2 regions of the Arthrobacter sp. P1_C12_2 genome follow, and region 2 is predicted to be linked to the other one. Evidence: predicted binding sites of a transcription regulator. Region 2 holds the regulator's gene; the other holds the start of a gene.
What was found. Region 2 encodes HspR, which represses chaperone genes until heat shock. Its sites were predicted from a motif close to AAGTTGAGTCNNNNNGACTCAACTT; they were not measured.
Positions count from the first base shown of each region.

Region 1: a site for HspR is predicted at 2,662-2,686, ahead of AC1DZQ_RS15335 (ATP-dependent Clp protease ATP-binding subunit). Genes of this name have one in related genera too.

Region 1 is NZ_JBFUAF010000014.1:78,530-88,625, forward strand. It holds gene AC1DZQ_RS15335 (ATP-dependent Clp protease ATP-binding subunit) at 64-2,646, opposite strand; gene AC1DZQ_RS15340 (hydantoinase/oxoprolinase N-terminal domain-containing protein) at 3,329-4,549, shown strand; gene AC1DZQ_RS15345 (DUF917 domain-containing protein) at 4,546-5,628, shown strand; gene AC1DZQ_RS15350 (PucR family transcriptional regulator) at 5,621-7,180, shown strand; gene AC1DZQ_RS15355 (alcohol dehydrogenase catalytic domain-containing protein) at 7,363-8,085, opposite strand; gene AC1DZQ_RS15360 (aspartate/glutamate racemase family protein) at 8,503-9,327, opposite strand; gene AC1DZQ_RS15365 (MFS transporter) at 9,324-10,096, opposite strand, start outside.
Region 2 is NZ_JBFUAF010000001.1:462,360-472,455, reverse strand. It holds gene AC1DZQ_RS02220 (TetR/AcrR family transcriptional regulator) at 1-584, shown strand, start outside; gene AC1DZQ_RS02215 (hypothetical protein) at 676-1,131, shown strand; gene dnaK (molecular chaperone DnaK) at 1,496-3,379, shown strand; gene AC1DZQ_RS02205 (nucleotide exchange factor GrpE) at 3,382-4,056, shown strand; gene AC1DZQ_RS02200 (DnaJ C-terminal domain-containing protein) at 4,318-5,301, shown strand; gene AC1DZQ_RS02195 (heat shock protein transcriptional repressor HspR) at 5,317-5,739, shown strand; gene AC1DZQ_RS02190 (MFS transporter) at 5,828-7,153, opposite strand; gene AC1DZQ_RS02185 (FadR/GntR family transcriptional regulator) at 7,244-7,984, opposite strand; gene AC1DZQ_RS02180 (NAD(P)H-dependent oxidoreductase) at 8,066-9,424, opposite strand; gene AC1DZQ_RS02175 (hypothetical protein) at 9,634-10,096, opposite strand, start outside.

The DNA of each region.
Region 1 (10,096 bases), on a different contig from region 2:
ACACAGGGTGGCTGTGTATCCGGCCGTGTACCGGATCCGCCCGCTGGCGGATCCGGAGGTGGCTTACGCCGCCAGCGGCATCGCCTCATGGCGGGCCTCGACGACGAGCGACTGCTCGTCGACCGAGACGGCCACTTGGCCGCCAGACTGAAGGTCCGACGCCACGAACAGATCCGCGATCCGGTCGTCCAGCTCGCGCTGGATCACACGGCGCATCGGCCGGGCTCCGTATTCGGGCTCGTAGCCGCGTTCGGCGATCCAGTCGACAGCCGTTTCGCTGACCTCGAGAGTGATGCCCTGGGACTGCAGGCGGGCTTCCGTCTGGTTCAGCATCAGCCGAACGATCCGGCGCAGCTGCGCCTGGTCCAGCTTGCGGAACAGGACGATCTCGTCGATCCGGTTGAGGAACTCCGGCCGCATCGTCTCGCGCAGCCGGCCCAGCACCCGGTCCCGCAGCGCCTTCTCTGAGCCGAAGCCGTTGCCCTCGTCGGCCTTGGATACAAAGCCCATCGCGCCGCCCTTGCTGGCCAGGAACTCCGAGCCGAGGTTGGAGGTCATGATGATCACTGTGTTGCGGAAGTCCACCATGCGGCCCTGTCCGTCGGTCAGCCGCCCGTCGTCGAGCACCTGAAGCAGAAGGTTGAACACATCCGGGTGGGCCTTCTCCACTTCATCGAGCAACACCACGGAGTACGGGTTTCGACGGACGCGTTCGGTCAACTGCCCGGCTTCGCCATAGCCGACATAGCCCGGAGGGGCTCCGACCAGCCGGCTTACGGTGTGCCGTTCGCCGAACTCGCTCATGTCGAAGCGCACCATTGCATTCTCATCCCCGAACAACGACCCGGCCAGCGCCTTGGCGAGTTCGGTCTTGCCCACACCGGTCGGGCCGAGGAACAGGAAGCTGCCGACGGGCCTGTCCGCGTCCCCCATGCCGGTGCGGCTACGCCGAACCGCCTTCGCGATCAGCGTCACGGCGTCGTCCTGCCCGACGATCCGCTGATGCAGTTCCTCCTCGAGCCTGGCCAGGCGTTCCCGGTCGTCTTCTGTGAGCCGGCTGGCTGGGATTCCGGTGGACCGTGAGATGATCCCTGCGATCTCCGCTTCGCTGACGACGGCCTCAGCGCCTTCGGAAGCCTCAGGTGCACTGGAAATCGAAGCGGAGAGCTTCCCGCTCACTGCGTCGATCTCATCCCGCAGCCGCGAGGCCTCTTCATAGCGTTCCGTGGCGACGGCGTCGTTCTTGGACTTTTCCAGGGTTGCGAGCTGTTCGCGAAGAACAGCCACGTCGGTCTGTGAGCCGAGTTTGATGCTCAGCCGCGCACCTGCCTGGTCGATGAGGTCGATGGCCTTGTCGGGTAGGAAACGGTCCGTCACGTAGCGTGCGGAGAGTTCGACGGCGGCGCGGATCGCCTCGTCGGTGTAGCGGACGCCGTGGTGTTCCTCGTACCGTCCGCGCAGGCCGTCGAGGATCTGTACGGCGTCTTCGATGCTCGGCTCGCCGACCTGTACGGGCTGGAAGCGGCGTTCCAGTGCCGCGTCCTTTTCCACCTTTCGGTATTCGTTCAGGGTGGTGGCGCCGACGAGATGAAGTTCACCACGGGCCAGGCGCGGCTTCAGGATGTTTCCTGCGTCCATGCCGCCTTCCCCCGCGCCGCCGGCTCCGACGACCGTGTGAAGTTCGTCGATGAACAGGATGATTTCCCCGGCGTGTGAACCGACCTCGTCCATCGCCTTGGTCAGGCGCTCCTCGAAGTCACCGCGGTACCGCGTTCCGGCCAACATGGCCGGCAGATCCAGGGCAATGACGCGCTTGCCGCGGAGCTGTTCGGGCACGGCGCCCGCGATGATCGCCTGGGCCAGCCCTTCGATGATCGCGGTCTTGCCCACGCCGGCTTCCCCGACTAGGACAGGGTTGTTCTTGGTGCGCCGGGCCAAGATCTCGATGGTCTGCTCGATCTCGGCGCTTCGGCCGATCACCGGGTCCAGGCTGCCTTCGCGGGCACGTGTCGTGAGGTCACTGCCGTAGGTGTCCAGGGTCGGGGTGTCAGACCCGGCGGCAGCTGCCTGCGGCCGTCCGGGCTCCGCGCCGGTCGGCGTGGCCCCACGCCGAGGGGACTGCTCGCGCGGACCGGACTGCAGGGACTCCGGCGTCACCCCGGCCGCGGCGAGCACCTGCCCGGCCGGGGCCTCCTGGTTGACGACGAGCGCGAAGAACACGTGTTCGGGATCGATGTAGGTTGAGCCGAATGCCCGGGCAACCTGGTAGGCGTCGAGTAGGGCGCGCTGGGCCGACGGTGTCAGGGCCGGCGTCGTTTCCGCCCTGGCGGTTGCCTGCTCCGGGAGACGCTCCTCGGCCGCCGCGGCGATGGCAGCAGGTTCCGCGCCTGCGTGCCGGATGTAGTCGGCGGCCGGTTCCGTCTCGACCATGACACGCAGGACGTGCAGCGCGTCCACATGGATGTGACCGTGCTGCGCGGCGAACTGTGCGGCACGCGCGAGCACGTCATGGGTGCGCCGGCTCAGCAGCCGGGTGATGTCCATCGGGTGCCCGGGGCCGGCCGTGCGCTGGCCCTGCAGGTAACGGGCAAGGAATTCGTCGAACGAGCCGTGGCCGGACTCGGCCGGTCCAAAAAATGCAGCCATGAAACCTCCGTATGAGAGTTGAGTGTACTTGACTCAACGCTGGGAAAACGGATTTATTCCCGGGTGCAGCAGTGGGCAGGGTACGGACCCGGGGAAATCGGGGCGCCCCGGTGCCTGGGCGCTGCTCAGCCTCAGGGCGAAACCCCGAGCGAGATCACTTCTGGCCATCGTCCCGGTGGGGAACGGCAGCCCTCCTGACCGGCCCCTTCGGCGGGTTGTTCGGACTAGAACATGCCTACTGGGCCATCTCCCCCTGGGTCCTGATCCCGCATCAGGGGCTAGCTCCGCCCCGCACTATCTGGCGTGGACTGGAACAACTGACCGGAACACGGGTGGGCTGGGCCCACGGCAATCGCCGAACCATCGCTTCGGCCGGCACCGCCCTCGCTGCCCTGAAGGCCGCCGCGGCCACAACAGCCGTCCTCAGAACGGCACGAACAATAGGCCGAGGAGCACGAAACAATGCTCTCTCCGCGACTGGGGGAGCACTAGAGGACGACTAGTGGTGCACTCTATACACAGGGAAGATATTCACGACTCGGCAGATACTCAACGTTGGTAGACGCCAGGCAGGAACTGAACAATGAGAGTGGGACTGCGGCTACAGGGAACCAGCTGCTGGACCGTTGTACTGGACGGGCGGACTGTAGTTTCCGCCGCTCGGGAGGTGCACGCGGGCAGCTTGTCGGATGCATTGGAGTCGTCCCTGTCCGGGCTCCGTCGGGAGTTCGGGTCAGGCATCACGGAGATCACTGCCGACGTCGGACGGGTCTTGGTGGAGCGGAAACTGGCAGACGTGGTCGCCATCCGTATTTCACCCCGTCCCCCCGCGGACGACTTTCACAAGACCGTGCTGCCAGCCCTTGTTGAACCGGCAGTGACCCGGACCGTGCATGTCCGCGGGGGTCACGACCTGCGGGGACGGCCTCTGGCCCGGTTGGACCTGGAGGCGTTCCTGGCCGATCTCCCCGGCATCCTTGCCGGTGACGTGCGGAACGTGGCCATCACTTCCGTCGGTTCGACAGCGTCAAAGGACCATGAAACGCGCATAGCCGATGCCATCCTAAGCAACGACAGAGATATGCGGATTAGTATTTCCAATGACTTCTATTCCAGCGTTTTCCGGGACCGCGACTACACGGCCATCCTTAACAGCGCCCTGATGGAAACGGGGGAAGAGCTGGCTGCCATGCTTGAGGAGGCAGGCCGGCGCCAGCTCCCGACCACCCTCTTGTCGTTTGCAAAGAACGACGGCGGCCGCGCACCTCTGTCACGGCTGGCCTTGGCGCCTGTGCACGGGTTGCGCGCCGAGCCCGCGATGGGAATCCTTGGCGCGGCCACGTTGGCGGGAATGCCCGAAGGGGAGGTCATTCTCTGCATGGAGGCCGGGGTCAACGTGGGCCACACCCGTGGAGGCCTGCCTGTCACCAGAAGCCTCATTCGCCAAGGATTTGACGCAAGCCTTGCCAGCAACGCCGCCATTCTGGAGCCGTACACCGTCCACCATCCGGTTCGCACCGACATCCCCTCCGTGATTGCCGACCTCCGCGAGTGGCAGCAGAGTGCGCTGCCCTTCGGGCTGGTGCCCACTCTGCCGGCGGTGCAGGACGCCGCACTGGAAGGATCTGCCGTGGCCCCGCTGACGGCGTGGATCGACAGGCTCGAGACCGTTAGCGGCCGGGTTGACTTGAAACGCGTGCAGAACCTCGCCGAAGAGGACGCCCACTCAGCGGCGGTCCAGTTGGGCGCCAGCCCCGGGCAGACCTACATCGTTGAATCGAACGTCTTTGCCATGCCCTACGGCAACCCCGGAATCGTTCGAATCCGGGTCCAGGCGGCAGGAGAAACGTCCGCCGCTGAGGAACACGTGCTGCCCGCAGCCGCGCGAGGAACCAACCCATGAGCACCGTACTCACTACCGAGGACGTCCGGAACCTCAGAACAGGTGCCCACTTCCTGGCCTGCACCATCGACCCGACGGCCATCTACGTCTACGCTGAGATGATCCAGCGGGCGATGGAGGACCGGTCATTGGAACTCATCACCGTCGACGAGCTTGCTCCCGACGATCTGGTTGTGGCGGTCGGAATGGTCACGCAGGGCCTTTTCATCGCCGACATGCCTCCCGTGGGCGATGAGTTCCTCGGCTGCATCAGTGCCATCGAGGCCAGTCTCGGCCGGAAGGTGAGGGCGATCTATCCGCTCGCCGCCGCCAACATCAATGGAATCGTCCCCCTCATGGTTGGGCTGCAGTCCTCGCTGCCCGTCATCGATTCCGACCCCATGGGCCGCGTTTTCCCCTTGATCAGCCAGACAACTCTGAACATTGGAAACGTGGCGATCGGCCCTATCGCGCTCATGGGGGTAACCGGGGAGCGGGCGGTGGTTGAGGTCGAAAGCCCACAGCGGGCCGAGACACTGGTGCGTGCACTGGTGACCGAACTCGGCGGTTGGGCAGCCACCGCCATGTATCCGTGTTCCGCACAACAGCTGAGGGAACATGGCGTTCATGGCTCCATCAGCCGGATGATCCGGATCGGGCAAATCCTCGACGCGAGCACCTCGGTTGATAGAAAGTTGTTGTTGCTCGCCGATCTCCTCGGCGCCACGCGCATCGCCCGGGCCCGAGTGAGCCACATCGAAAGCCTTTCCCGGCCCACCGATCTCGGCTTGCCGGCGCAGCCGTCCAGCGTAACGCTCGAAGACGAAACCACCGGACGCATCGTCCGTCTTGAACTCCAGAATGAGATCCTGCTGGTCCTCGTGGATGGTGAGATAACAGCCGCCGTCCCGGACATGGTGACGCTACTCAATTCCGAGCAGGGCACGGTGGTCAACCTCGACGACGTCCAGGTGGGCGACGTCATCGACATCGTGAAGATCACGGCAGCGGCGCAGTGGTATTCGGAGGAGGGGCTTGATCTCACCGAGCCCAAGGCCTTCGGCATTCCGATCGCCCACCCACGGCGGCGACATGCGTAGATCGAAAAATGAAACCCGGCTCGATGTCGCTGCGCTATTGGCGCACGGTTCCCTCCGTGGTGCCACGCCGCTATATCTCACTCCATCCAGCGGGTTGATAGAAAGTGTTGTTCTCGTCTCCCAGCTTGAGGCAATCCGGCAGGTGCGGCCCAACACTGTGGTGGTCCTCTCCTCAGAGATGGGATCAGGGGGTTGGCTGGTGTCCGCGGCGCTGCGCCATGCGTGGGAGCGGCGCGCCAGCGCCGTCGTCGTGGCCGGCAGCGCCTATGCAAGCGCGGCGGTCGGACTGGCGGAGCGGTTGGGCATCACGCTGCTGGCCACTGACGGGGAGCCTGCAGCGCTTGCCTTGGCACTGGCGGCCGAGATCGGCGCGGCCCTGTCGGTGGTCGATGCGGAACTGGCCAGGGTCGCCCGGACAGTCGCAAAGGACACCACCCTCGGTGACGTCCTCAAGACCATTTCCAGGGAACTGGACGGGGTCGGAGTTTCGCTGGAGTACGACGGCGTGGTTCTGGCCTCCGTCGGGCTGCCTCCACGGGAGACTGACGAAGTCATCAACGTGGAAGTCGGCGGGGCCAACAGCGTCGTCCGCTGCACCCTCACGGCCCGCGTGCCCACTTCCGGCATCCACAACCTGCGGCTAGTGCGCTCAATCCTTGAGGTGGCCACCCCCGCGGTGAAGGCTGCCTGGCTGTTGGAGGAGCTACTTGGTACTGCCCGGGCCGTTCCCACCGCGGCGATCGCCGGGTTGGATCAGGACCCTGCCGCGTCGGGCGCGGAGTTCGAGCAAAAACACCGCCATCTGCTGACCCAGTTGGGCTGGCGCGAAGGGGAGCCGTACGTGGCCGTGTGGCTCCGCAGCGGGCAGGTGCAAGACCACCGGCCCGAGTTGACGGCCGTGTTGCGCCTGCTCTGGCGCAAGGTCACAGCACGCAGCCCCTTGGCTGAAGTTCAAGGCGGTTGGCTGACGCTCGTACCCGCCGGGGATCAGGACGCCTCGACCCAGCTCGAAACCCGAATCAGGACACGTCTGGGGCCAGCTCTTGCCGAGCTTGGCCTGGTGGCGGGACTGTCCCGATGGCAGGAGGATGCCCCGGCGCTGGCGTTGATCGTGCGTGAGGCGCGGCTGGCTGGACAATCCGCCCGGTCAACGGGGCCCGGCACGGTTCTAGGCTTCGCCAGCCTCGGGGTGGTCGCGGCCACGACCTTCGTCGACATGGACGCCGTCGCGCTCGTGGCAGAACTATCACTGCCGCGACTGATGAATTCCCCGGACCGCGACGTGATCATTACGGCAGTGGCCGCCTTCCTCGATCACCGCGGCTCAGTCAGCCTCGCTGCCAAATCCCTCAACCTGCACCGGAACACCCTGCAGGCCCGGCTTAACCGGGCACGGGAACTCGGTGTCCCGCTTGATATCCCCTCTGAGCTGCTGTCCGTCCACCTCATCGTCAAAGTGCTGCGGCGATCTATGCGAGACAAAACGACTTCCGAAGACACCCTCGAAAACCAGAAAGAACTCCCTGAGTTCCCAGTCCGATTCCATCAATGATTGCGCCGAGGATTTCTGGCTTCGGCCAGCGCTTAAAACTGCCCCCATCGAACGCCGGGCACGAGCACGGCGCGCGTCTCCATCCGTCAGCAGTCAGTGACGGCGGTCCATGCCTGAGCCCGACCCCGGTCCGTGCCCCGGGCTGTTCCACGGACACGGACACGGGCCCAGACGCGGCAGGGCTAACTTATTTCGACGACAATCTTCCCTGACTGTTCGTTCGACTCCATGTAGCGGTAGGCATCAAGCACTTGGTCGACGTAGGTGCCGAGGGACTCTCCTCCGACAGGGTCGAAAGCGACCCGCACGCCCTTGCCATCGGTGGTGCGGTCGATGACCTCGCCGAGGTCGTCGACCCCCACGAGGGCTACTTCGTTTGCGCCGGCCTCGAGGAGGAGCGATCGCTTCTTCTCTGACCGTGTCGTCGCGACCACCTTCGCCCCAAGTGCGCGTGCGATCTCGATGGCACCAAGCCCGGCCGAACTGGCGGCGGCAGTGACGAGCACTGTGTCTTCGCATCCGAGATTGGCTGCCTCTGCGAAGGCGAAGTAAGAAGTGAGATATTGCATCCAAACAGAGCAGGCCTGGGCATCCGAAAGTTCCGGTGGAGCAAGGGTTAGGTAGTCTGCCGGTAGGACAGCTGTTGTTCCCTGCACGCCGTCGGTTGCGGTGAAGAAGGGAATGCTCGTGACGCGGTCACCGATGTTGAAGGCTGTGACGTTCTCGCCGATCTCGGTGACGGTACCCACTGCCTCGGACCCAATGCGCGAGGGGAACGCCGGGATGGTGTAGTGCTCTCCGTGGATGAACATTAGATCTGCCCTGTTGAGTGCGAATGCTGCGACGTTGATGCGGACATCGTTTTCCGCGACTTGACGTGGAGCAGCAGCTTCGACGGCCAGCACTTCGGGGCCGCCCAATCTGCGGAAGACAACCGCGGATTCCGGCCTGCTCATCGCTGGACCAGCGAGAGGTCGGGCTTGAGGGGGGACAGCAGTCCGATAGGGACATAGTAAGCGTGGGTCATCATGGGCTTGATACATAGGGTCCGTCTGGACATAGCCTTACCTCCGTTTTTGCTTGGTGCTATATGCCACGTTCGATTTTGATTGGGTTAGCCGGCGCTGATACCGCCGGGGTTATGGGAAGGATGCGGTTGCCCGTCCCCGCAGTGCTGGTGACCGCGGGGGTTCCCTCGCCTGCCTCGATCACGGAATGTCAAGGCAAGCGAGGGCATCGGGGTAACCTCCGGCCAAAGATGCCCTAGGGTGGAGGGGCTCTGTGACGCGCAAGCAGTCGGCGTGACGGGCAGTGCAATGTATTTACGAGGACACCGTGGTCATCGACACCATGTGCTTTGGCTCGAGAGCCGGGAAGAACCGCTGGCGTTCTTGGGCTGTGGGCCCGTCGTAGCCCAGGCGCTTGCTGTGCGTCCAACCGAACCGACGAACCGAATCAACGAGCTGCTCGGCGTGTTTGAGCGGGGCCACAGTCGCGTCGATCACGGGTACGCCAATTTCCTCTTGGACCGTTCGGAAGAATCCGAATTCGGCCGTGCAGCCGAGGATGACGACGTCTGCGCCGTCCTGCTCCACGGCCTTGCGGGCTTCGGTCATGATCCGCTTTTCCGTGAGCGCCGGGTTCTCCTGGAAGTCATCGACGCCCATCTCGAGCACGCGCCATGAGGCAAGACGCTCTGATGCGCCGCAACGATGGACGTTCTCGGCCATCTCGGGAATCCACTTTTTCCGTCCGACGAGAATGGAGAATCGCTCGCCCAGACTTCCGGCGATGCTCAGCGCCGAGTGCGCCGGGCCTACAACCACCATGCGATCGGTGATTTCGCGTGCCGCCCGCAGCGCCGGGTCGTAAAAACAACCGATGACGGCGGCGTCATAGCCTTCTTCCTCCGCCCACCGCACCGTTCGCAACAGCTGTGGAAGCATGAGTGCCTCGAAAGCGTTGTATTCAACGTGGGAGGGGCCCTCTCCGTCAAGGGAAACGACATCAACTTCGGTACCCGGACGGACTATCTGGCGGAAGGAGTCCGCCATCGCTCGATTGTACACATCGGTGTAGAGCGGGTTGATCCACAGGATTCGGGCGTTCTCCGAGAGATCGTCAAGATTGTCGGTGGGGGTGATCATTCCAATTCACTTCCTTCGGTTTCGGGCAAGAACAGGCTGAGGATGACCGTGACAAACAAGAACATGTTGATAAACAGAATTGTCGAGGTGACTCCAGTGGCGGAGGCTAGGAGGAACCCGACAAGACTCGGTGCGACCGTATTTGCGACGCGCTGACCGAAGATACCGAACCCGTAACCTGAGCCACGAAGGGCCGAGGGATAGAGCTCGCCCATCCACGTGTCCCAGACACCCCAGGCTCCCAGAGCGAAGAAGGCCAGAGAGAACATGCCCACATACATCTCGGTCTCGGTTGAGGCTGTCGCGAAGAAGAAACCGCCGCCAGCCGCGGCGAGGACATAGATCGTGAATATCCATTTGCGTCCAAAGCGTCCGGTCAGGTAGGAGGCCGTCATGTATCCCGGGATCATGAGGACCGCGCTCAGGGCAATGAAGGAAAAGCTTGATGAGGCGCTCAGTCCTCGCCCCTGAAGCAATGTTGGCATCCACGATTGAAGTCCCCAGTAGCCCCAAGAGAAGGTGAAGTTGATGAGGACTTGAATGACCGTGATCCGGCCCATTCTCCCCTTGAAGAGGCTCCAGATGGACTGCTTCTCGCCCTCCGACACGGTGAAAATGGTGCCACGGGAGATGGGGCCTGCTCCCAGACGGTCGAGGACATCGTGCGCGTCTTCATTCCGCCCCCGCCTCGCGAGCCAGTACGGGGATTCCGGAACGATCTTGTACAGAACGATGCCCCACAGGCTGGCAAGTGCGCTAACAGCAATGA
Region 2 (10,096 bases):
CCTCGGCGGTCTACCGCTACGTGGAGAGCCGTGAGGAGCTGCTGACCCTTCTCCTGATCGATGCGTACAACGAACTCGGCGATGCAGTGGATGCCGCCATCGGGGCCGTGCCGGAGGCTGATTTCGGCGGGCGCTTCGCGGCGCTGGGCGGCGCGGTGCGGGAGTGGGCGCTCCGGGAGCCGTCCCGCTACGCCCTGCTCTTTGGCAGTCCGGTGCCCGGTTACCGGGCCCCGGCGGAGCGGACCACCGGCCCCGGGACCAGGGTGATTACGGCCCTCATTGGAATCCTCGACGGCGCCTTCCGGGCCGGGCGGCTCGCCGGGACCGGCCGGCGGGGTCCTGCCGTGGCTGCCGGACTGGCCGGGGACCTGGCGAAAATCCGTGCCGAGTTCGGCCTGGCGGTGCCGGATGACCTCCTGGCCCGCGGCGCGCTGGCCTGGACCTCACTTTTCGGTGCCGTCAGCTTCGAAGTTTTCGGCCAGTATGGCGCCGATACGTTCACCGCCCGGGAGGAGCTCTTCGGCCACCACCTGGCGGTGCTGGCCGACGTCGCGGGGCTACCGCCGGCCGGAGTTGACCCGTAAACCAGGTTCCCCTGTTGCCCTGCCGTGGCGCTCGATAGACTGCCCCTGCGCCCGCACGGGCGCGCCCGATGCGTCCAGGAAGGATCCATCCATGTCTGAAGAGAACAGGCCTGCAGAGAACAGGCCTGAAGAGAACACGCCTGAAGAGAACGTGTCCGGAAAAGCGGCGTCCCAAAACGCCGATGCGGGTCCCACCGAGGATGAAGCGGAGGCCGCGGCGCCAGAGGGGTCGTATGTCGAGGGCGACTACGGCTCCGCCGGCACGGCAGGCGAAGTCCCGCCCACCGCCGTCGAAGGGGCGTATGCGGCAGGGGACTACGGCAGCGCCGGCGTGGCCGAAGCGGCCGTCGTCGGCGAGGTGGAAGGCGACTACCCCGAGGGCGACTACGGCGAGGACGGGGTCTCCAGTGAACCCGCCGGCGTCGCCGAGGAGGGCGAGTATCCCGAAGGTGACTACGGGACCGCGGGAACGTCCCGTCCCGAGCGCGCCGGCCGGCCGGCAGCAGAAGAGCCTGGCGGTGACGACGCCGCTCGGGGCGACAACTAGCGCGAAGGAAGTTTGCGGGACCAGCCGGCTGGGGCGCCGGCTGGTCTGCGGCATGGGTCCGAGTGTCGGCGCTCTGTGCGCCCGTGCTCAGTGCGCAGGTTCGCGCAGGGCGAAACGCTGCCCGGGAAGCGCCAGAACGGCTGTAATCCGCGGGAATCCTGGCGGTGATGACTGACCGCGGGCCGGACTCGAAAGCAAAGTTGAGCCGATGTCGCTCAACTTTGAATTGACTTATGTCCGCGTCTGGGTAAAGTTGAGTGTAGATCGCTCAATAACGGTCGGACCCTTTGCGGTTAGAAGCATTAGAAGCACTGTGGTCCGCGGCCATCTCCGCAAGATTCCCAGGAAAGTAAGGAAGCAATCCATGTCACGTGCAGTAGGTATTGACCTCGGAACTACTAACTCCGTCGTCTCCGTTCTCGAAGGTGGCGAGCCCACCGTCATTGCCAACGCCGAGGGCGGCCGCACCACGCCGTCGGTTGTTGCCTTCTCCAAGTCCGGCGAGGTCCTGGTCGGCGAGATCGCCAAGCGCCAGGCCGTCAACAACATTGACCGCACCATCGCGTCCGTCAAGCGCCACATGGGCACTGACTGGACGGTCGCCATTGACGACAAGAAGTACACGGCGCAGGAAATTTCCGCCCGTATCCTCATGAAGCTCAAGAACGACGCCGAGTCCTACCTCGGTGAAAAGGTCACCGACGCCGTCGTCACCGTGCCGGCCTACTTCAACGACGCCCAGCGCCAGGCCACCAAGGAGGCCGGGGAAATCGCCGGCCTGAACGTCCTGCGCATCGTCAACGAGCCCACCGCGGCCGCCCTGGCCTATGGCCTGGACAAGGGCAAGGAAGATGAGCTCATCCTGGTCTTCGACCTCGGCGGCGGAACGTTCGACGTCTCCCTCCTTGAGGTCGGCAAGGACGAGGACAACTTCTCCACCATCCAGGTCCGCGCCACCGCCGGTGACAACCACCTCGGCGGCGACGACTGGGACCAGCGCGTCGTGGAGTACCTGCTGAACCAGCTCAAGGTCAAGGGCATCGACCTCACGAAGGACAAGATTGCCCTGCAGCGTCTTCGCGAAGCCGCGGAGCAGGCCAAGAAGGAACTCTCCTCCTCCTCCAGCACCAACGTTTCCCTCCAGTACCTGTCCGTCACCCCCGACGGCCCGGTCCACCTGGACGAGCAGCTGACCCGCGCCAAGTTCCAGGACCTCACCAAGGACCTGCTGGACCGCACCAAGAAGCCGTTCCAGGACGTCATCAAGGAAGCCGGCATCAAGCTCTCCGAGATCGACCACATCGTGCTCGTCGGCGGCTCCACCCGCATGCCGGCCGTCTACGACCTCGTCAAGGAACTGGCCGGAGGCAAGGAGCCCAACAAGGGCGTCAACCCCGATGAGGTCGTCGCCGTCGGCGCAGCCCTGCAGGCCGGTGTCCTCAAGGGTGAGCGCAAGGACGTGCTGCTGATCGACGTCACTCCGTTGTCCCTTGGCATCGAAACCAAGGGCGGCATCATGACGCACCTGATCGAGCGCAACACCGCCATCCCCACCAAGCGGAGCGAGACCTTCACCACCGCGGATGACAATCAGCCGTCCGTAGCCATCCAGGTCTTCCAGGGCGAGCGTGAGTTCACCCGCGACAACAAGCCGCTGGGCACGTTCGAGCTGACCGGCATCGCGCCGGCTCCCCGCGGTGTCCCGCAGGTCGAGGTCACCTTCGACATCGACGCCAACGGCATCGTGCACGTTTCGGCGAAGGACAAGGGCACCGGCAAGGAACAGTCCATGACCATCACCGGCGGCACCGCGCTGTCCAAGGAAGACATCGACCGCATGGTGCACGACGCCGAAGAGCACGCGGCCGAGGACAAGGCACGCCGCGAGGCAACCGACACCCGCAACACGGCCGAGCAGCTCGCCTACTCCGTGGACAAGCTGATCGCCGACAACGCCGACAAGCTGCCCGAAGAGGTCAAGACCGAGGTCAAGGCCGACGTCGACGCCCTCAAGAAGGCCCTCGAAGGCACCGATGACGCCGCCGTGAAGACCGCGTTCGAGAAGCTGCAGGCTTCCCAGAGCAAGCTCGGCGAAGCCATCTACGCCCAGGCCGGTTCCCCCGACGGCCACGCCGGTTCCCCCGACGGCCACGCCGGCGCTCAGGGTGCCCCCGCAGGCGAGCACGCGGCCGGCTCCGACGAGGACATCGTCGACGCCGAAATCGTTGACGAAGACGAGAAGAAGTAATCATGCCGCACCACGGTAACGAAGAAGAGCACGGTTCTTCCGAGAACCCGAGCCGCGGCAACGAGCAGGAGAACGAGCCGCAGAAGCCGGTGATCCACGACAACCGCAAGGTTGATCCGAAGACCGGCCAGGCCCGCCACCCTGACCAAGAGCACGCCGGTGCTGCGGACTCCGGTTCCGGGGACGCCCTGTCCCAGGCGGAGGACATCCTCAACAGTGTTGAGGTGCCCGCCGAGGAGTCGGTAGCGCAGGGCGTTGACGCGGCCGCGGCGGAGGAGCTAAGGAATGACCTCCGCCGGCTGCAGGCCGAGTACGTCAACTACCGCAAGCGTGTCGAGCGCGACCGCGCCGTGGCGGGCGAGATGGCCGTCATCGGCGTCCTGAACGCGCTGCTGCCGGTACTCGACGACGTCGACGCAGCCCGCCAGCACGGTGACCTCGCGGACGGCCCTTTCGCCGCGATCGCCGCCAAGCTGGAGGCTGCGCTGAAGACGTACGGACTGGTCCGCATCGATGAGACCGGCGTGGAGTTCGATCCGACCATCCACGAGGCCCTCATCCAGCAGCCCGGCACGGATATCGAAATCGACACCGTCAGCCAGGTGCTGCGCTCGGGCTACAAGTCGGGCGACCGCGTCCTCCGCGCGGCCCAGGTGATAGTCGCAGTTCCGGCGTAGTCACCTTCGCGAAGCGAGACAAGGGGCCCCGCCCCTCCGCCGGGTGGCCAAGGATCTGCGATCCTCGGCCACCCGGCTCCGGCAGGCCCGATGCCACTCCCGGGCCCCTTGTCTCGCTCCGCTCAGCGGTTGTCTCGCCTAAGGTGAGATGAGCGCAGCGAAGTTGGATAGGGGGCTGCGGCGTGGCGGGCACCGCGAAGCGGGCACGGCCCCCTATCCAGCGGAGCTCCAACGCAACAAAGAATTAGAGAGGAAACGCCATTGGCTAGCCAGGACTGGGTGGACAAGGACTTCTACAAGATCCTTGGTGTCGCCAAGGACGCTTCCGACGCCGACATCAAGAAGGCCTACCGCAAGCTTGCCCGGCAGCATCACCCGGACAGGAATGCGGGGGATGTCGCGTCGGAGAAGAAGTTCAAGGACATCTCCGAGGCCTATTCCGTGCTCTCGGATCCCGATGAGCGCCAGCAGTACGATGCCATCCGGGCCATGGGCGGCGGCGCACGCTTTGCTCCCGGCGGAAGCGGCGGCGCTGCCGGCGGAGCTGGCTTCGAGGACCTCTTCGGCGGCCTGTTCACCGGCGGTAGCGGGCGCCATTCCGGCGGCTTCAGCACGGCCGGCGGCATTCCGCCCGAGTTCGCAGATCTCTTCGGCGGCGGCGGATTCGGTGGCGGGGGCCAGTCGTTCCAGCGGGCTCCGCAGAAGGGCTCGGACCGCACCGCGTCCACGTCGATCTCGTTTGCCGGATCAATCCGCGGCACCACGATCGGCCTGCGTGAACCGGACGGCGAGGTCATCGACGTCCGCATCCCGGCCGGCATCAAGGACGGACAGAAGGTCCGCGTCCGCGGCAAGGGGCAGTACGCTCCCGCCGGCAACGGCGACCTCATGGTCACCGTCTCGGTGAAGCCGCATGAGTTCTACGTCCGCGACGGCGACAACCTCCGGATCCACGTTCCGGTCTCCTTCCCGGAGGCGGCCCTGGGTGCGGACATCGAGGTTCCGACGATCGACGGCGACAAGGTCAAGGTCAGGGTTCCCGCAGGGACGCCCTCGGGCAGGACGCTGCGCGTCAAGGGCCGTGGCGTCAAGCACGCCAAAGCCACCGGCGATCTGCTGGTGACAATCGACGTCGCTGTTCCGCGGAAGCTGAGCAAGGAAGCGGAGCAGGCCGTGAAGGCCTTCGCCGCGGCCACCGCCGATGAGGACGTCCGCGCGGGCCTGGCAGCCAAGGCCCGGCTCTAGGAACGGGATCCAGTCATGGGCATCGACTTCGATCAGCCGATCTTCGTCATCTCCGTTGCCGCGGAACTGGCGGACATGCACCCGCAGACGCTGCGCCAGTACGACCGGCTGGGTATCGTCTCGCCCAGCCGCGCCCCGGGCAAGTCGAGGCGCTACTCGCAGCGGGATGTGAACATGCTCCGCGAGGTCCAGCGGCTCTCCCAGGAGGGCGTCTCGCTGGAGGGCATCAAGCGGATCCTGCAGCTGGAGAACCAAGTGGCCGCCCTGCAGCGCCGGGTCAGCGAACTGACTGAGGAGCTCGGCCGGCGCCGCCAGGGGGCCGATTCGCGGATCTTTGCCGCAGGAACTGCCGGCGACGTCGTCAGCCTGGCCCGCGGCAAGCGTCCGCAGGCGAGGTCTCAGGCGCTGGTGGTGTGGCGGCCGCGGGGCATCGACTAGGACAAATCGACTAGGACAAACAGCGGTGCCCGGGACCATTGGTCCCGGGCACGCTGTTGTTGCGTCCGGCGGGTTGCTGCCGGTGGGCTTACTTGCTGGCGGCGATGAGCTGGTCGACGGCGGCGCGTTCGCGCTTTCCCCAGGTTTCCCGGGTGACCAGGGCGGCGATGAGCCCGATGGCTCCGCATGCCATGTAGACGATTGCCACGCCGCTCCAGCCCCAGGCGGCGGCCGTGGCTGCTGCGATGAGCGGGATGAAGCCGGAGATTGCGGCCGAGAACTGGTATCCGATGGAGGCTCCGGAGGTCCGGGTGTTGGCGGGGAAGAGCTCGGAGAACCAGGCGCCTTGGGCGCCGGCGAGCATGTCGTGCAGGATCGGCAACCCGACGATGTACGCGAGGATGACCAGGAACGGGACGCCGGTGTTGACCATGAGGAACATCGGGAAGCCAAAGAGGATAATGCCGGCAGTGCCGATGATGTAGAGCCGGCGGCGTCCGATCCTGTCCGTGAGCCGGCCCCAGAGGATGGTGGTCACCACGCCCAATGCCGCGGCGAGCACCAGCCCGGTTAGGCCCGTCTGGCGGTCGACCAGCTTGTTGGCGACGATGTAGGAGAGCAGGTACGTGACGATCACGTAGAAGCCGCCGGATTCTGCCAGCCGAAGGCCGATGACCCGCAGGATCGTGCGCCAGTCATTCTTGATGACGGTCAGGAGCGGATTCTTGACGAGTTCGCCTTTGGCTTTCGTTTCCTCGAACTCGGGGGATTCGCTGACCTTCATTCGGATGATGATGCCGGCAATGATCAGGACGGAGCTGGCGAGGAACGGCACGCGCCAGGACCATTCGTTGTTCCAGCCGGTGGTGGCAAGGAAGACGAGGTTGGCCAGCAACAGGCCAAGCGGGACACCAGCCTGCGGAATGCCGGTGTAGCGGCCGCGCTGTCGCCATGGAGCGTGCTCAAAGGTCATCATGATGGCGCCGCCCCATTCGGCGCCGAAGGCCAGGCCCTGGATGATGCGGATCGCGACGAGCAGGATTGGGGCCAGGACGCCCACCTGCTGGTAGGTGGGCAGGACGCCGATAAGGAAGGTCGCGGCACCCATGACCAGCAACGCGCCGACCAGGACCGGTTTGCGGCCGTACTTGTCGCCGAGGAAGCCGCCGATCAGTCCGCCCAGCGGCCGCATGGCAAAGCCCACGGCGAGGGTGGCGAACGCCAGCAGGGTGGCGGCGACGGGGTCCTGGCCGGGAAAGAATGCGGTGCCGAAATAAAGCGCGGCGGCCGTGCCGTAGGCGAGGAAGTCATAGTTTTCGATCGTCGTGCCGACGGCACTTCCGATCGCGACCTTGAGCTTGTCCGGTGAACCGTGTTCAGCCTGGCGGGTCTGTGTTTGCGTGAGCGTGCTCATCAGCGTCCCTATCTTTTCGATATGGGCGGGGGATTTTCCCCCTGTCCCGGGTGCCGAGGGCCCTGCACCGGGCGACGCCGTCAGCGGGCGTCAGCGCGGGTGGTTCGGTTCCTCGACGTTTCCAATGTTGTAAAAGCTGCGGATGTGGTCCCCCACAGCGCGCCTGGACTCATTCGCGTCCCGTCGCCGGATGGCATCGAGAATGTGGCGGTGTTCGCTGCGAACGACTGTGGCGGTTTTCTTCCAGTCCTCCAGCCGCGCATAGGCCTCGATCATCTGGCGGTTGATTGCGGTCCGAAGCGAGCCCATCAAGTGGGAGGAAAGTGTGTTGCCTGTTGATTCGGCGATCCGGACGTGGAATGCGGCGTCCAGTCGGTTGAACTCTGCGGTGGAAATGTCGGGTTTATCCATCGCATCCAGGATCAGTTCCAGTTCGTGGTGGTCCTGTTCGCTGGCCCGCACCGCGGCTTCCTCGCAGCACCAGGTTTCCAGTGCGATCCGCGTTTCAAGAACCTCTTTCTGGTCGAATTGACCCAGTGCGAGCTGGAGCTTGAGCAGGTTGACGAATCCGGATCCCGGCTCGCCGACCAGCACTGCCCCGCCTTCGGCCCCGCCTCCGGGGCGGATGTCCACGATGCCCAGGGCCTCAAGGACCCTGAGGGATTCCCGGAGCGATGGCCGGGAAACTCCCAGAAGTGCCGAGAGGTCCCGTTCGCTGGGCAGCTTGTCACCTGCCTTAAGCCTGCCGTCCAGGATCCTGTCCTCGATCTGGGACATCACCTGTTCGTAGGTCCGGACTCTTTGGACCGGTTCCCATGCTTCTGCGCTCATGTTCGACCACCTCGTTGATTGCCATGCCGCCAGCCGACCGCCGGCGGCATTTCCATCGTAGCCTCGGCCTGAAGGTCTGACCTATGCGTGCGTCAGCATCTCGGCCCGGAATTCCGTCTCCAGCTGCCGCCGTATCTGGACCGCCAGGAGGGTTTCGTCGGCGTCGACGTCGTCCCAGGAGACGGTGCCGTCCTTGGGGACGTCGCGCTTGAGTTTCATCCCGTGCGCCAGGCCCAGCGGCAGGGCGTTGCGTTCCAGGGAGATCCGGGCCGGAGCCAGCTTGCCGAACGCGGTGTAGCCGCCTTCGCCGTCCAGGATTTCGCCCGCCTTGAGGTCCTTCTTTGCCGTCGTCATGACGTCGCCGCGGAAGCCGGTCGGTGAACCGGTGGCCTCCCCACGCAGTACGGCCGAGGCGATACTGACCCCCAACTCGAGTCCGATCATGTGATACGGGCGGTACAGCGATCCGTACCGGCCGGTGGGGTCGGTCTTGACGCCGTATTCGGCGAAGCACTGCACTGCGTAGTCGGTCTTGGCCTCGAAGGTGACATAAACGCCCCAGCGCAGGTCGCGCTCGACTTCGGTGCCGTCCCGGTTCAGGCTGGAGGCGATCTCCACGGTGCCGCGCCGGGTCAGGATCCCGCCTACGGACTTTTCGCGGTACACGTTCGGCAGGTCATCCACGCCGGCCGGAGGGAAGAAGAGCCCCTCGTCCTGCGGGGTGAGCCCCGTGCCGTTGGCCACTGCCGCCATTTCGATCGCCGACTTGGTGCCGTCCAGGAAGGAGTTGAACATCTTGGGGTTGAAGTCACCGGACGCAAGCTGCTCGTCACTGAAGCCGTAGTAGTTCCATACGGTGTCCGGGGTGGAGTAGTTGTACTCCGGGAGGTACTTGGTGCCCTTGCCGGCGGCGACGATGTCGAAACCGACCGTGCGGCACCAGTCGACCATTTCGCAGATCAAGGCGGGCTGGTCGCCGTAGGCCATGGAGTAGACCACGCCGGCGGCCTCGGCGCGGCGCTGGAGGATCGGGCCCACCATGCAGTCGGCCTCGACGTTGACCATGATGATGTGCTTGCCGTTGTCGATGCTTTGCACGGCATGGGCGGTGCCGACGATCGGGTTTCCGGTCACCTCGAGGATGACCTCAACTTCCGGGAGCCTGATGAGGTCCGCGGAACTTTCCGTGACGAAGGTGGTGCCGTTGCGGAGGGCCTCGGCGAAGTTCTTGGCGGCATAGCGCTCGGCCGGCCAGCCCGTGCGCTGGAGTGCGCCCCTGGCCTTGGGAACGTCGATGTCGGCAACGCCGACAACGTGGATCCCTTCCGTGTTGAGTGCCTGCGTCAGGAACATCGAGGCGAACTTTCCGGCGCCAATGACGCCGACCCTGATGGGCCCCTGCGTGGCGGTTCGCTTCTGCATAAGCGAGTAGAGATTCATGTGGCTACTTCCTCGTAGTATCGCTGGGAGTCATTTGGTCTGTTGGTCAGACCATCTGGTCTTGTAACCATGACACGCCCGCAGGGAATGTGTCAACCATCACGTTTTTCGGTTACGTGGCGCAGGCCCGTGGCGGGACGCGTCGAAGACTGAATCCGGACTTAACGCAAGAGTGCCCGGGACCTGGGGGGTCCCGGGCACTCTCGTTGTTAGAAGCGTGAAGTGCTGGTGCTAGTGAAGGTGGCGGTGGCGAGGGGGTTGCCGGCGATGTCCTTGATCCCGTCCGGCGGAGAGTAGGACGGCGCCGCAGCGAGCTGTTCCGTTCCGTTGACGGTTCCCGAGCGGGTTCCGAGCGTGATCGTCAGTGTCTTGGCGCCGGCGTTCCAGCTCAGGGACGAGGCGTTCGAGCCGTTGCCTCCGTAGCTGAGAGTGCCCGAGCCGTGGTAGACGCCCGCCAGCGCCACCGAGCCGATTCTCGACGTCGTGCATCCTGCGCTTGTCACTGTGACGCTGAGGATGTTGGCGGGACTGACATTGACCGTGACCTGGCCGTTCCCGTTCACGGTCCCGTCGGCACCGGCGGCCCATTTGCTGCAGATTGTTGAGGCGTCCATGGACTTAGAGAAAGTGATGGTGACGTTGTCTCCGGGATCAAGCAGCCCCTGGGTGCTG